Regions from separate parts of the Pseudomonas sp. GW821-FHT05H12 genome, predicted to be linked through region 4. Evidence: predicted binding sites of a transcription regulator. Region 4 holds the regulator's gene; each other region holds the start of a gene.
The links. Region 4 encodes FliA, which starts transcription of late flagellar genes. Its sites were predicted from a motif close to CTAAAGTTTNNNNNNNNNNNGCCGNTAA; they were not measured.
Positions count from the first base shown of each region.

Region 1: the regulator FliA is predicted to act here: its motif matches at 1,430-1,457, upstream of AC07SU_RS04535 (methyl-accepting chemotaxis protein).
Region 2: the regulator FliA is predicted to act here: its motif matches at 1,770-1,797, upstream of AC07SU_RS01175 (methyl-accepting chemotaxis protein).
Region 3: the regulator FliA is predicted to act here: its motif matches at 1,679-1,706, upstream of AC07SU_RS17450 (flagellar protein MotY).

Region 1 covers NZ_JBWKRS010000003.1:258,067-261,786, reverse strand. The annotation lists gene AC07SU_RS04545 (NorM family multidrug efflux MATE transporter) at 1-308, opposite strand, end outside; gene AC07SU_RS04540 (LysR substrate-binding domain-containing protein) at 459-1,379, shown strand; gene AC07SU_RS04535 (methyl-accepting chemotaxis protein) at 1,557-3,533, shown strand; gene AC07SU_RS04530 (YifB family Mg chelatase-like AAA ATPase) at 3,645-3,720, opposite strand, start outside.
Region 2 covers NZ_JBWKRS010000001.1:254,165-257,884, forward strand. The annotation lists gene AC07SU_RS01160 (amino acid permease) at 1-41, opposite strand, end outside; gene AC07SU_RS01165 (histone deacetylase family protein) at 101-1,135, opposite strand; gene AC07SU_RS01170 (Lrp/AsnC family transcriptional regulator) at 1,257-1,745, shown strand; gene AC07SU_RS01175 (methyl-accepting chemotaxis protein) at 1,874-3,367, shown strand; gene AC07SU_RS01180 (helix-turn-helix transcriptional regulator) at 3,483-3,720, opposite strand, start outside.
Region 3 covers NZ_JBWKRS010000018.1:65,752-69,471, forward strand. The annotation lists gene AC07SU_RS17445 (argininosuccinate synthase) at 1-577, opposite strand, end outside; gene AC07SU_RS17450 (flagellar protein MotY) at 707-1,615, opposite strand; gene pyrC (dihydroorotase) at 1,772-2,818, shown strand; gene rnt (ribonuclease T) at 2,815-3,486, shown strand; gene AC07SU_RS17465 (peroxiredoxin) at 3,552-3,720, opposite strand, start outside.
Region 4 covers NZ_JBWKRS010000041.1:12,022-15,741, reverse strand. The annotation lists gene flhF (flagellar biosynthesis GTPase FlhF) at 1-771, shown strand, start outside; gene fleN (flagellar synthesis regulator FleN) at 878-1,711, shown strand; gene fliA (RNA polymerase sigma factor FliA) at 1,708-2,448, shown strand; gene AC07SU_RS26625 (chemotaxis response regulator CheY) at 2,616-2,990, shown strand; gene AC07SU_RS26620 (protein phosphatase CheZ) at 3,009-3,720, shown strand, end outside.

The DNA.
Region 1 (3,720 bases), on a different contig from region 4:
AGCGCCATCAGCCACGCCAGCCAAAGCCCGGCCTGGGTCAGGCGGGTGGCGCCTTCGATATCGCCCGCGCCGTGCCGAATGGCCACCAGGGTGCCCACGGCAGCAATTACGCCGATGCAGAAAATCGACACAAAGGAATAGCTGGCCGCGCCCAGGCCTCCACCGGCCAGGGCTTCAGGGCTCAGGCGGGCCATCATCAGGGTGTCGGTCAGCACCATCAGCATGTGCGCCAACTGTGAGGCAATCAACGGCCCTGACAGCCGCAGAATGGCCCAGAGTTCGGTACGCGCCGGATGCTGCATGATCATCACACTCAAAAAGTCAGAGGGTTGGGGAAGGGTTGATTCTCGGCGCTCCTGGCGCATTACACAAAAGGATAAAAGCGATCGTTCGCATGACTAATACTCATACTTATAGATTCTGCTAGGGTGCCGGATTGCCTTGTAGGAGTTTTCCTTATGTCGCGCCGCCTTCCTCCGCTTTATGCCTTGCGTGCATTCGAGGCCGCGTCCCGGCATAACTCCTTCACGCGCGCCGCCGAGGAGCTGTCGATCACGCAGAGCGCGGTCAGCCGGCACATCCGCACGCTGGAAGAGCATTTTGCCTGCCGCCTGTTCCAGCGCAGCGGGCGGACCCTGCAACTCACCGAGGCGGCGCGCCTGCTGCTGCCCGGCGTGCGTGAAGGCTTTGCCGCGCTGGAGCGGGCCTGCCATACCCTGAATGCCGAAGATGACATCCTGCGCATGAAGGCACCCTCGACCCTGACCATGCGCTGGCTGCTGGCGCGTCTCAGTCGATTCCGCGCCTTGCAGCCGGGCAACGAGGTGCAACTGACCAGTGCGTGGATGAGTGTGGACGAGGTGGACTTCAACCAGGAGCCATTCGATTGTGCGGTGCTGCTGAGCTACGGGCATTTTCCAGCCGATTGGGAAGCCAGCTACCTGTTCCCGGAATTGCTGATTCCAGTGGGGGCGCCCAACCTGCTCGACGACGGCCCTTGGGATGCGGCGCGCCTGGCCACCGCCGAGCTGCTGCACCCCACGCCCGATCGGCGCGACTGGCGCAATTGGTTGGAGCGCATGGGCTTGTCGTCCCAGGTGTCGCTCAAGGGCGGGCAGGTGTTCGATACCCTTGAACTGGGCATGATCGCCGCCGCGCGGGGCTATGGAGTGTCCATGGGCGACCTGCTGATGGTGGCCGAGGACGTGGCGCAAGGGCGGTTGAGCCTGCCGTGGCCCACCGCCGTGGCCAGTGGCGAAAATTATTACCTGGTGTGGCCGAAAACCCGCCCCGGAGGTGAACGCTTGCGGCGGTTGGCGGAGTTTCTTCAAGGCGAAGTCAAGGCGATGGAATTGCCTCAGGTGCAGCGCCTCGACTGATGCGCGGACTACCGTTCGTGCAATCGTTTGCGCGATACCCCTGTGAATCGCTCAAGTATTGCCCAGGCCCGCCGAAGAAGGTGTGTTGGAACCATCGTGCACCAACGTTTCCCACCAGATAATTTGCCGAGCAGCGCTATGAGATCAGGATGATCCTGGCCTCGGCCAGGAGCTGTCATGTCTCAACCTCGCGCTCGGATCGCCTCCCAACTAGGCCTCGCCTTGGCCGTTATTTTGGCTGTCGTCATCAGCGGCAGTACCGTCTTCGCTTTGCGTTCCCTTGACTCGGCCAACCTCGACACCCGCGAGGAGCACCTGGCCAGCGAGGCGCGTTTGCTGGCCGACCAACTCAACACCTTCCACAGCACCTTGCGCGAGAGTACTCAGCGTTTGAGCGGGCTGTTCGAGAAGCGCTTCGGCGCCGGCTTGAGTGTGCGTGCAGACCGGCCAGTCACCGTGGCCGGCGTGCAAACCCCAAGCCTGTACCTGGGCGAGGATGTGCTGAACAACAACTTTGATGAAGTGGACGAGTTCAAGCAGATGTCCGGCGGCGTGGCCACGGTATTCGTGCGCAGCGGCGAAGACTTCATCCGCATCAGCACCTCGCTGACCAAGCAGGACGGCAACCGGGCCATCGGCACCGTGCTCGACCACCAACACCCGGCGTACCAGCGCCTGCTGGCCGGACAGAACTATGTGGGCCGGGCCGTGCTGTTCGACCGCTCCTACATGACCCAGTACACCCCGGTGCGTGACGCCAGTGGCAAGGTCATCGCCGTGTTGTTCATCGGCTTTGACTACACCGACGAGCAGAAGGCCCAGTTCGACAACCTCAAGCGCTTCCGTATCGGCCAGACCGGCTCGCTGGCGCTGTTGGACGAGCAGAAACACTGGCTGGTGCCACCGGCGGGTGTGCAGGCACTGGATCAAGCGATCCCGGTGATGCTCGACCTGGCGAAAAAGCCCGGTGAAGGCCGCTTCTGGAGCGACAAGAGCGAAGACTTCTACAGCGTCTCGGTACCGTTCGAAGGCGGCCCGTGGTCGGTGGTGGCAAGCATGCCGAAGTCCGAGATCCGCGCAGTCACCTGGGCGGTGGGTATTCGCCTGGTGATCGGCAGCGTGCTGGCGATGCTGTTGGCGGTGGGCGCGGCAGTCTGGCTGCTGCGCAGCAAACTGCAGCCGTTGAGTGACCTGGTGCGCCAGGCCGAAGCCCTGGGCGCTGGCGATTTGAGCGCACGCTTGAACGTGGCCAGCCATGATGAAATCGGCCAGTTGGCGCGCAGCTTCAACCAGATGGGTGAAGCTTTGTCGACCATGGTTTCGCATATCCGCAAGGCGGCGGAAGAGGTCAATAGCCGGGCACAGGCCTTGTCGGGGTTGTCCGGTGGTGCTTATGAAGGCATGGAACAGCAATCCGGCGAGATCACCAGCATGGCCGGCGCAGTGGAAGAGTTCAGTGCCACCTCGCTGAACATTGCCGACAACATGGGCAACACCGAACGTCTGGCCCAGGAAAATGCCCAGCAAACCCGCATCGGCCGCACCTCGATGCAAGAAGCCTCGTCGTCCCTGGAACATATCGCCACAGCACTGAACAGCACGGCCACGGTGATCAACACCTTGGGCCAGCGCTCCCAGGAAATCGGCGGGATTGTGGGGGTGATCACCTCGATTGCCGAGCAGACCAACCTGCTGGCGCTCAACGCCGCCATCGAAGCTGCACGGGCTGGCGAGCAAGGCCGTGGTTTTGCCGTGGTTGCCGATGAAGTGCGTAACCTAGCGTCGCGCACCCGTGAGGCTACCGATGAAATCTCCGGGATGATCCAGAGTATCCAGCAGGAAACCGGCAACGCCATCAGCACTATGGAGCGCGGTAATGTGTTGATGCAGGAAGGGCTGTCGCGCAACGCGGACGTGGCTTCGGCCCTGGCACGCATCGACGAGCAAAGCCGCTCGGCTGGCCAGCAATTTGCGGCGATCACCACCGCGACCCAGGAACAGAGCAGCACCGCGAACGTGCTCAGCAGCAACCTGCAAAGCATTGCGCTGGCCAACAGCGAGCAACGTGAAGTGGTGTCGAACCTGGCGATCACCGCCAAGGAACTGGAAACCCTGGCGGCGGGCTTGCGCCAAGAGGTCGACCGCTTCCGCTGACACCCCGCCCTCTGTAGGGGCCGGCTTGCCGGCGATAAGGCCCTCAGGCCTGGCGCAAACCTTGAAGCAGCCATCGCCGGCAAGCCGGCTCCCACAGGGGCGGTGTTGGGCTCAGATGATGGCTGCCGGCCGATATTGCAGGGCCTCTTGCAGGTGATGGCGTGCAATTGCGTCTGCCTGCTCAAGG
Region 2 (3,720 bases), on a different contig from region 4:
AACGCAGGCTTTTCGGCAAGCCCGGGCGTGGTTGTTTTCATCACAAAACCTCTTGTTATGTTTTTGAGTTTTGGCAGAAAAAAGGATTGAACGGTGGCGCTCAGGCGCTCTTGTTTTCGAAGCCATGCAGCACGTTGACGGCATTGATGCCGATCTCATCGACCATGTAGCCGCCCTCCATCACGAACAGCGTTGGCACGCCGACACCGGCGATGAGTTCACCCATGGCGATGAAGTCCGGGCTGTCGAGCAAGAAGTGGCTGATGGGGTCGTCCTTGAAGGTGTCGACGCCCAGGGAAATCACCAGCACTTCGGGGGCGAAGTGTTTCAATTGCCGACAGGCGTCAAGCAAGGCGACTTGGTAACTGGCCCAATCGGTGTTTTTCGGCAACGGGTAATTGAGGTTGAAGCCCTCTCCCGCCCCGGCACCGCGCTCGTGGGCATGGCCGGAAAAGTACGGATAGGACACGCTCGGCTCGCCGTGCAACGAGATGAACATCACGTCGGGGCGATCATAGAAAATGTTCTGCGTGCCGTTGCCATGGTGGAAGTCCACGTCCAGCACCGCCACGCGCTTGGCGCCCTGGGTGATGGCCTGTTGCGCGGCAATTGCGGCGTTGTTGAGGTAGCAATAACCGCCCATGTATTCGCGTGCCGCATGGTGCCCAGGTGGACGGCACAGGGCGAAGGCGCTGTGCTGGCCTTCATCGATCAGCGCCAGGCCAGTCAGTGCGATATCCGCGCTGGTTTTCACCGCGTTCCAGGTGGTGCGGGTGATCGGCGAGCCGGCGTCCATGGCGAAGAAGCCCAGCTTGCCATCGATGAACTCCGGCACCTGCTGGTTGGCCAGGTCGCGCACCGGCCACACCAGCGGCAGTGCGTCATGGCTGCGGCCAATGGCGGTCCATTCGGCCCAGGCGGTTTCGAGGAAGGTCACATAGCGTTCGCTGTGGGCATTGACGTAGCAGGCGCGGTCGAAGGTGCGCGGCACGATGATCTCGCCCAGCCCCACCCGTTGTACCCGGTCACGCACCGTGTCCGCTCGGCTGGGTTGTTCGAACGAAGGTTTGAGCACGCCATCTTTCAATTCGGTGCCATGGTGCAAACGGTGGTCATCACTAAAAACAGTCAACATTGCTGAGGTTCCGCCAGTAAAAGACAGGGTCTATTTTGTTCTGGCGACGCCGGGCTTTCTTTGCTTTTAATTCCACCACTGTTAGCTTATTCGGAACTTTTTACCCTTACAGCACCGATAAATGAAAAATAAAACCAAGCAGGTCGCTCTTGATGATACTGATCTCGCCATCCTCGCCCTGCTGCAGGAAGACGCCAGCATTTCCAACGCCCAACTCAGCGAGCGCCTGTCCCTGAGCCTCACGCCGTGCTGGCGTCGCCGCAAGCGCCTGGAAGAAGAAGGCGTGATCAAGGACTACCAGGCCAACCTCGATCGCAAGCTGCTCGGGCTGAACATCCTGGCCTTCGTGCACGTGCGCTTTGCCATCCATGCCGACCAGGCGCCGGACGCGTTCGAGGCCGTGATGCGCGAGCTGCCCCAGGTGCTGGCGTGCCACAAGATCACCGGCGATGCGGATTACCTGCTGCAGGTACTCGCCGAGGACCTCGACAGCTACAGCGAATTTGTCGAGAACGTGCTGCGCCGGCAGCTGGGGATTGCGTCGATCCAGTCGAGCCTGGCGTTGAAGGAAGTGAAGGCGACGAGTCGGGTGGCGATTGCGGGGCGCTAAGGCTTCGAACAGCGCCTGGCCCGTTTAAAGTCCTACTCGACCAGGCCGATAACTGACTTGCAGTATTGAATCCGAACACTCGCCCCGCGCACGCCAGATCCTCTTACGATTACATGGAGTAAGCCTGCATGCCTGTCCGTACGCGTTTTCTCGAGCATTACCGCAAGGCCGACCGCATCATGCTGGCGTTGATCTGGCTGATGTTTTTGTTCTCCGTGGGCCTGGCGTTCTGGCACGACACCTTGCTGCAAGCGGTGATCATCGGCGGCGGCACCGCTGTTGTACTGACCGCGCTTTACCGTGCCCTTTCAGGCACCCGCGTGATGCGCTGCGCACTCGGCGCAGGCCTGATGGTCATGGCCGCCCTGCACATCAACCAGGCCCAGGGTGTGATCGAATCCCACTTCGGCATCTTCGCCCTGCTGGCGGTGCTTACGTTTTACCGCGACTGGCTGCCGATCCTGGTGGCTGCCCTCACCATCGCGGTACACCACGTGGTGTTCCATGCCTTGCAGCATCAGGGCTTCCCGGTGTTTGTGATGGATCATCACGGCGGCTGGGGGATGGTGTTCGTGCATGCGTTCTACGTGGTGATGGAAACCGTCGCCCTGCTCTACCTCGCCGTGCACAGCCAGGCCGAAGCGGTCGAGAGCCAGGAAATGCTCGAAAAAATGCTGGCCGTCACCTCGCAATTCACCTCCCAGACCAGCCAGGGCGAAGGCAAGGTGCATGTGTCACTGGCCAAGCGCTTTGATCACTTCCTGCAGCAGATCACCCACCTGATCGATGGCGTCACCCGCGACTCCCACGGCCTCGGCCAGCTGGGCCAGGAACTGGCCAGTGCCAGCGGCACCCTGGAAAAAGGTGCGAGGCACCAGCTGGCAGAAATCACTCAGATGACCGGCTCGATGCAGCGCATGGAAGACGCCATGGGCCACATCGCCGTGCACGTCGAACAAGCCGTCGAACACGCGGGCAAGGCCAGCCAGCAAATCGTGCGCGGCCAGCAAAGTGTCGGCCGTGCGCAACACGAAATCACTCAATTGGCCTCCCGCCTCAACGGCACCCACGAAACCGTGCAAGGCCTGGCGGTACAGGCCGAACAGATCGGCACCGTGCTCGAAGTGATCAACAGCATCGCCAACCAGACCAACCTCCTCGCCCTCAACGCCGCCATCGAAGCCGCCCGCGCCGGTGAACAAGGCCGCGGTTTTGCCGTGGTCGCCGACGAAGTGCGCAGCCTGGCCCAACGCACCGCCGTTTCCACCCAGGAAATCAAGACCATCATCGAAGGCTTGCAACACGGCAGCCGCCAAGCCGTGGAAGCCATGCACGACAGCCGCCAGGGGGTGGAACGGTGCGTGGAAGACAGCCAGGTCGCAGTGGACATGCTGCAAGCCGTGGGCAATGACATTGCGCATATCGATGAATTGAATGGGCGGATCGTAAGTACGACGCGGGAGCAGACGTCAGCCAATCTGGAGATTGTGGGGCGGTTGCAGGCGGTGCAAGGCATTGCCCAGAGCACGGCGGACGACGTGGAGTTGCTGGCCAGGAGCAGTGAGCAGTTGCCGGTGATTGCGGTGCGGCTGGATGCGTTGGGGCGGCGCTTTCACCAATAAGCGCGCTCCCCTGTAGGCGCTGGCTTGCCGGCGATGCATGCAACGCGGTGCATCAGTAGCACCCCGTCGATGCCATCGCCGGCAAGCCGGCTCCTACAGAGGACGGGGATAAACGTCAGGCGGGCATCACCCGATACGCACATCGCCTCGCCCCCAGTTGGATGTGTTCCACCCGCTCCACTTTGGCTTGCAGCACCTGCTCGAACACCTGCAACTCCGCCCGGCAAAAGCCCTGGCATGCCGTGGCGGCGGCACAGATCGGGCAGTGGTTTTCCACCAGGATCAAGGCGCCGTCGGGTTGTTCGCTCCATTCGGCCATATAGCCTTCACGGGTTCGCAGCGTGGCCAGCCGT
Region 3 (3,720 bases), on a different contig from region 4:
CGCCGCCTTCATAGGAGATGTGCAGCAGGTTGGCGTCCATCGAGTACGGGGACTTCTTCTTGCCGTGGCGTTCGATCGGGATGGCGTGCTTTTCAGCATAATCCATCAGCTTTTCACGGGACAGCAGGTCCCACTCACGCCAAGGGGCAATCACTTTTACGCCTGGCTTGAGCGCGTAGGCACCCAGCTCGAAACGTACCTGGTCGTTGCCCTTGCCCGTAGCGCCATGGGAAATGGCGTCGGCGCCGGTTTCGTTGGCGATTTCGATCAGGCGCTTGGCGATCAGCGGACGTGCGATGGAAGTACCCAGCAGGTACTCGCCTTCGTAGACGGTGTTGGCGCGAAACATCGGGAAAACGAAATCGCGGACGAACTCTTCGCGCAGGTCGTCAATGTAGATCTCTTTCACGCCCATGGCTTGCGCCTTGGCACGTGCAGGTTCGACCTCTTCGCCCTGACCCAGGTCAGCGGTGAAGGTCACCACTTCACAGTTATAAGTATCCTGCAGCCACTTGAGGATCACCGAAGTGTCCAGGCCGCCGGAATACGCGAGAACGACCTTGTTTACGTCGGCCATGCCATCACTCCACGGGGTTGTACGGAAAGGCGTCGATTCTACCGACCAAAACCGTGAATTTACAGAGGCGCGACAGCAAATGAAGATAAAGCGACAGATTATGTCGAGCGGGCGACCGATGGTCGCACCTTACGACGTGTGCGCGGGGTTGCTCGGGCCGGTGGCCGTGGGCGCCGGTTTCTCGGGGGCTGCCACACGCTCAAGCTGAATGTTGACGCGGCGATTGCGGGCCCGGTTTGCCGCGTTGGTATTGGGCGCCAATGGGTAGCTTTCGCCATGAAAGCGCAAGGTGATCTGCGATTCCTGGATACCGTTGGCCTTCAGGTAATCCATTACTGCCAGGCCGCGACGGCGCGAGACATCCCGGTTGGTCAAACGGTTGCCGCTGTTGTCCGAATGGCCATTCAATTCGATATGGTTGACCGTGGGGTCGGCTTTCATGAACGCGAGTATCACATCCAGCTTCTTCTTGGCGGCCGCGTCCAGTTCGATGCCACCCCCGGGGAATCCGACTTCGGTCTGCTTGACCTGGTCGTAATTCATCGGCAACAGCTTGGTGGTGCACAACTGGTAGTCGTTGTAGGCCTTGCTGAATTTCACCGGCAACAGGCGAATTTCCGAGTACCCCCCTTCGCGCCCGTAATGTCGGACCGTCGGGCTGCGCCCTTCAAGCAAACCGGTGAACAGTCGCCCGGCCTGGGCCTGGGAGCTGTTGAACAGCACATCGCCACTACCTGCACGTACGGCGCCAAGGTTGATATCACCGCGCCCCGGCTGCCAGGGCGCCGCAGCGGCCAAGAGTGTCGCGGAACCTGCGCCCAGCGAGCCGTTATAGGCTTTCAGGCGGAACGTCGCCTGCTCACCGGCCCGGCGCACGAACTCACCCGAACCGAAATCCGTGATCGGCTGGGTCAGGCGGCACTCGAACTGGTCGCCTTCCACCTTCCACTCAATATTCTCCAGACGTGTCTGGAACGTGAGGGCCATCGCAGGCAGGCTGGCGAACACACTGAGCAGGGCTAGATAATGCTGGCGCACGGGAGGCTCCACTGGTTTCTACAACACTTCAAAGCGTCATACATCGATAAGGCATACAAAAGGCTATCGGATGCATCCCGCAAAACTTGATAGCGAGTGCCTGATAGAGTCTTTTCCGGTAGCATTCCCACCAGATTGACCCGCCTGGAATCCCCAATGTCCGACCGCCTGACCCTGCTGCGTCCCGACGACTGGCATATTCATCTTCGCGATGGTGCTGCGTTACCCCACACCGTGGCCGATGTAGCGCGCACGTTTGGCCGCGCCATCATCATGCCTAACCTGGTACCTCCGGTGCGTAACGCCGAGCAAGCCGATGCCTATCGCCAGCGAATCCTCGCTGCACGACCGGCCGGCAGCCGCTTCGAACCGTTGATGGTGCTCTACCTCACCGACCGCACCCAGCCCGAAGAGATTCGTGAAGCCAAAGCCAGCGGTTTCGTGCACGCCGCCAAGCTGTATCCGGCAGGCGCGACCACCAACTCCGACTCCGGCGTGACCAGTATCGACAAGATCCTGCCGGCGATCGAAGCCATGGCCGAAGTTGGCATGCCGCTGTTGATCCACGGTGAAGTCACCCGTGGCGACGTCGACGTGTTCGATCGTGAAAAAATCTTCATCGATGAGCACATGCGCCGTGTGGTCGAGCTGTTTCCGACCCTGAAGGTGGTGTTCGAGCACATCACCACCGCCGATGCCGTGCAGTTTGTCACCGAGGCCTCGGCCAACGTTGGCGCAACCATCACCGCGCACCACTTGCTGTACAACCGCAACCACATGCTGGTGGGCGGGATTCGGCCGCACTTCTATTGCCTGCCGATCCTCAAGCGCAACACCCATCAGGTGGCGCTGCTGGACGCCGCGACCAGCGGTAATCCGAAGTTCTTCCTCGGCACCGACTCCGCGCCTCATGCCCAGCATGCCAAAGAAGCCGCGTGCGGTTGTGCCGGTTGCTACACGGCATTTGCTGCCATCGAGCTGTACGCCGAAGCGTTCGAACAACGTAATGCGCTGGACAAGCTCGAAGCATTCGCCAGCCTCAACGGCCCGCGTTTCTACGGCTTGCCGGCGAACACCGACCGCATCACCCTGGTTCGTGAAGACTGGACCGCCCCTGCCAGCCTGCCGTTTGGCGAGCTGACTGTCATCCCGCTGCGCGCCGGTGAAACACTGCGCTGGCGCCTGCTGGAGGAAAGCAAGTGAGTGAAGACCATTACGACGACGAACACGAGCACAGTGGTGGCGGTTCCCGTCACCCGATGGCCGAGCGGTTTCGCGGCTATCTGCCGGTTGTCATCGACGTAGAAACCGGTGGCTTCAACAGTGCCACCGACGCCCTGCTGGAAATCGCTGCGACCACCATCGGCATGGATGAACAGGGCTTTGTGTTCCCGGAACACACCCACTTCTTCCGCGTCGAGCCGTTTGAAGGCGCGAACATCGAAGCGGCCGCTTTGGAATTCACCGGGATCAAGCTCGATCACCCGCTGCGCATGGCCGTGAGCGAAGAAGCGGCGCTGACCGACATCTTCCGTGGCGTGCGCAAGGCGTTGAAGGCCAATGGCTGCAAACGTGCGATCCTGGTGGGTCACAACAGCAGCTTCGACCTGGGCTTCCTGAACGCCGCCGTGGCGCGGCTGGACATGAAACGCAATCCGTTCCACCCTTTCTCCAGCTTTGACACGGCCACCCTCGCCGGCCTGGCGTATGGCCAGACCGTGCTGGCAAAAGCCTGCCAGGCAGCCGGTATCGACTTTGACGGTCGCGAGGCCCACTCGGCTCGCTACGACACCGAGAAGACGGCCGAGCTGTTCTGCGGCATCGTCAACCGCTGGAAAGACATGGGCGGCTGGGAAGACTTCAACGATTGAGATCGTTTCCCGCGCATAAAAAAACCGGCCTTCTCAGGCCGGTTTTTTTGTACCGCTAACGTGGCTTACAGCTTGCCAGCGTTCTCGGTCAGGTAAGCCGCAACGCCTTCTGGCGAAGCGTTCATGCCTTTGTCGCCTTTTTTCCAGTTGGCTGGGCAAACTTCGCCGTGCTCTTCGTGGAATTGCAGGGCGTCAACCAGACGGATCAGCTCTTCCATGTTACGGCCCAGTGGC
Region 4 (3,720 bases):
CTGGCCCTCACCGCCGAAGTCGAAGAGCCTCGCCAGGCCTGGCGCATGTTGCTGGCCCACCTGGCGCGCATGATCGTCACCCTGGAAATCGAGCCCCTGGAAGAGGGCGGTGTGATCGCTATGGTCGGCCCTGCCGGCATGGGCAAGACCACCACCCTGGCCAAACTGGCCGCGCGTTACGTGCTCAAGTACGGCGCGCAGAACATCGCGCTGGTGAGCATGGACAGCTACCGTATTGGTGCCCAGGAACAGCTCAAGACCCTGGGGCGTATCCTCAATGTGTCGGTGACCCACGTCGACCCGGGCCAGTCCCTGGCCAATGCCCTCGACCCCCTGTTGCGCAAGCGCGTGGTGTTGATCGATACCGCTGGCCTGCAAGCCAGCGACCCGGCGTTGCGCATGCAACTGGAAAGCCTGGCCGGGCGTGGCATCAAGTCGAAGAATTACCTGGTGCTTGCAACCACCAGCCAGAAACAGGTTCTTACCGCTGCGTATCACAGCTACAAGCGCTGCGGCCTGGCCGGTTGCATCCTGACTAAACTCGATGAAACGGCGAGTCTGGGCGAGGTGTTGAGCCTGGCCATCAGCCACGAATTGCCGGTTGCCTACCTGACCGACGGGCCGCGGATCCCGGATGATCTGCATCTGCCGCGCCGTCATCAGTTGGTCAGCCGTGCAGTCAGCGTGCAAATGCAAGAAGAGCCTAGCGAGGAAGCGATGGCCGACATGTTCGCTGACCTTTACCACAACCCGGCAAAACGGGTCGGTTGAGGGCAGCATGAACACCGTGAAATGTATCTACATCGATGGTCTGCAAGCGATTCACGCGGCCAAGCCATGTAGCCTGCGTCTAAGCAAGACAAGGTAAAGAAATAAAATGGGCAGCATGCATCCCGTACAGGTGATCGCGGTGACCGGCGGCAAAGGTGGCGTCGGGAAAACTAACGTGTCAGTGAATTTGTCCCTGGCCCTGGCAGAGCTTGGCCGTCGCGTCATGCTGCTGGATGCTGACCTGGGGTTGGCGAACGTCGACGTTCTGCTGGGGCTGACACCCAAACACACCCTCGCCGATGTGATCGAAGGCCGTTGTGAGCTGCGCGATGTGCTGCTCCAGGGCCCCGGTGGCATTCGGATCGTGCCGGCCGCCTCGGGCACCCAGAGCATGGTGCACCTGAGCCCGGCGCAGCATGCCGGCCTGATCCAGGCCTTCAGTGATATCGGCGACAACCTCGACGTGCTGGTGATCGACACCGCCGCCGGGATCGGCGAGTCCGTGGTCAGCTTCGTGCGCGCGGCGCAAGAAGTGCTGCTGGTGGTCTGCGATGAACCCACCTCGATCACCGACGCCTACGCCCTGATCAAACTGCTTAACCGTGACTACGGCATGAACCGCTTCCGCGTGCTGGCCAACATGGCCCAAAGCCCTCAGGAGGGGCGAAACCTGTTCGCCAAGTTGACCAAGGTCACGGATCGCTTCCTCGATGTCGCCTTACAATACGTCGGCGCAGTTCCTTATGACGAGTGTGTACGCAAGGCCGTGCAAAAGCAGCGTGCGGTCTATGAAGCGTTCCCTCGTTCGAAGTGCGCACTGGCGTTCAAGGCCATTGCCCAGAAGGTCGATACCTGGCCGTTGCCCGCCAACCCGCGGGGGCATCTGGAGTTTTTCGTCGAGCGATTGGTGCATCAGACGAGCGCAGGACCCGTGCTATGACAGCGACTGGCTACAACGCGTACAAGAAGTCTGCCCGTGACAGCCAGGGCGAGTTGATCGAGCGCTACGCGCCGTTGGTCAAGCGTATCGCCTATCACCTGCTGGCACGCCTGCCGGCCAGCGTCCAGGTCGAAGACCTGATCCAGGCCGGCATGATCGGCTTGCTCGAAGTGTCGACCAAATACGACGCGAGCAAGGGTGCAAGTTTTGAGACGTATGCGGGTATCCGTATCCGTGGCGCGATGCTCGACGAAGTGCGCAAAGGCGATTGGGCACCGCGTTCGGTGCACCGCAATACGCGCATGGTCAGTGATGCAATTCGCGCAATTGAAGCAAAAACCGGTCGTGACGCTAAAGATCATGAAGTTGCGGCCGAACTCCAATTGAGTCTCGATGATTACTACGGGATTTTGAACGATACCTTGGGCAGCCGCCTGTTCAGTTTCGACGACCTGTTGCAGGACGGCGAACACGAAGGGCTGCACGAGGACGGCGCGAGTGCACATCTCGAGCCGTCGCGTGACCTGGAAGATGAACGCTTCCAGGGCGCGTTGGCGGACGCGATCGCCAATTTGCCGGAGCGTGAGCGACTGGTGTTGGCGCTGTACTACGACGAAGAGCTGAACCTCAAGGAAATCGGTGAGGTCCTGGGGGTCAGCGAGTCGCGTGTCAGCCAGCTGCATAGCCAGTGCGCAGCCCGCTTGCGGGGGCGATTGGGAGAGTGGCGAGCGCGCTGACAGGCAGTGTGGGGACACTGCAGACGCTACCGTGAAAGCCCACGCTTTCGCGGGTTCGTACCGTGGTGCCCTGGGCAGTCCTTTTTGTGTAACGCCTGTTGATTGAAATGGCGCGTCCAGGTGCTGGGCGCGTTTAAGACTGCTTGGAGGTCGAATTGGACAAGAACATGAAAATCCTCATCGTTGATGACTTCTCAACGATGCGGCGGATCATAAAAAACCTGTTGCGTGACCTTGGGTTCACAAACACGGTCGAGGCGGATGACGGCATTACGGCAATTCCGATCCTCAACAGCGGGAGCATCGACTTTCTGGTAACCGACTGGAACATGCCGGGCATGACCGGTATCGATTTGCTGCGCCACGTGCGTGCTGATGAAAAACTGCGCAGCCTGCCTGTGCTGATGGTGACCGCCGAAGCCAAGCGTGAGCAGATCATCGAAGCCGCCCAAGCCGGGGTAAACGGTTACGTGGTCAAGCCATTCACTGCGCTGGCCTTGAAAGAGAAGATCGAGAAAATCTTCGAACGCATCGGTCATTGATGCTGCCACGGGGGAGCTATGGAGCATAAAGAAACGTCACAGGGAGACTTCGAGTCGACCCTGAAAAAGCATGCTCACCAGTTGGTCGACAGCCTTGAAAAAGGCCAGTTTGGCGACGCGGTGCAGTTAATCCATGAGCTCAACCAGACCCGTGACCGCGGCCTGTACCAGGAAGTGGGCAAGCTCACGCGCGAGCTGCACAGTGCGATCGTCAATTTCCAGATTGACCCGCACATGCCCCAGGCCGAAGAGATTTCGCAAATCACCGATGCCACCGAACGCCTGTCCTACGTGGTCAGGCTGACTGAGGCGGCGGCCAACCGCACCATGGACCTGGTGGAGAACGCCACGCCCCTGGTCAATGGAATGGCCAATGAAGCCCAGGCCCTCAGCGTTGACTGGGGCCGCTTCATGCGTCGGGAAGTGGGCGCGGAAGAGTTTCGTGAATTGGCGCGTCGGGTCGACGGCTTTTTGTCGCGCAGCGAGCAGGAAAACCGCACGGTTTCCAGCAACCTCAACGACATTCTGCTGGCCCAGGATTACCAGGACCTCACCGGCCAGGTGATCAAGCGTGTGACCCAATTGGTCACCGAAGTGGAAAGCAACTTGCTCAAATTGGTGCTTATGGCAGGCCAGGTTGATCGCTTTGCCGGTATCGAACATGACCGCGCAGCGATCCTCTCGGAAAAAGATCCACAAAAACATCTCGCCAAGGGTGAAGGTCCGCAGA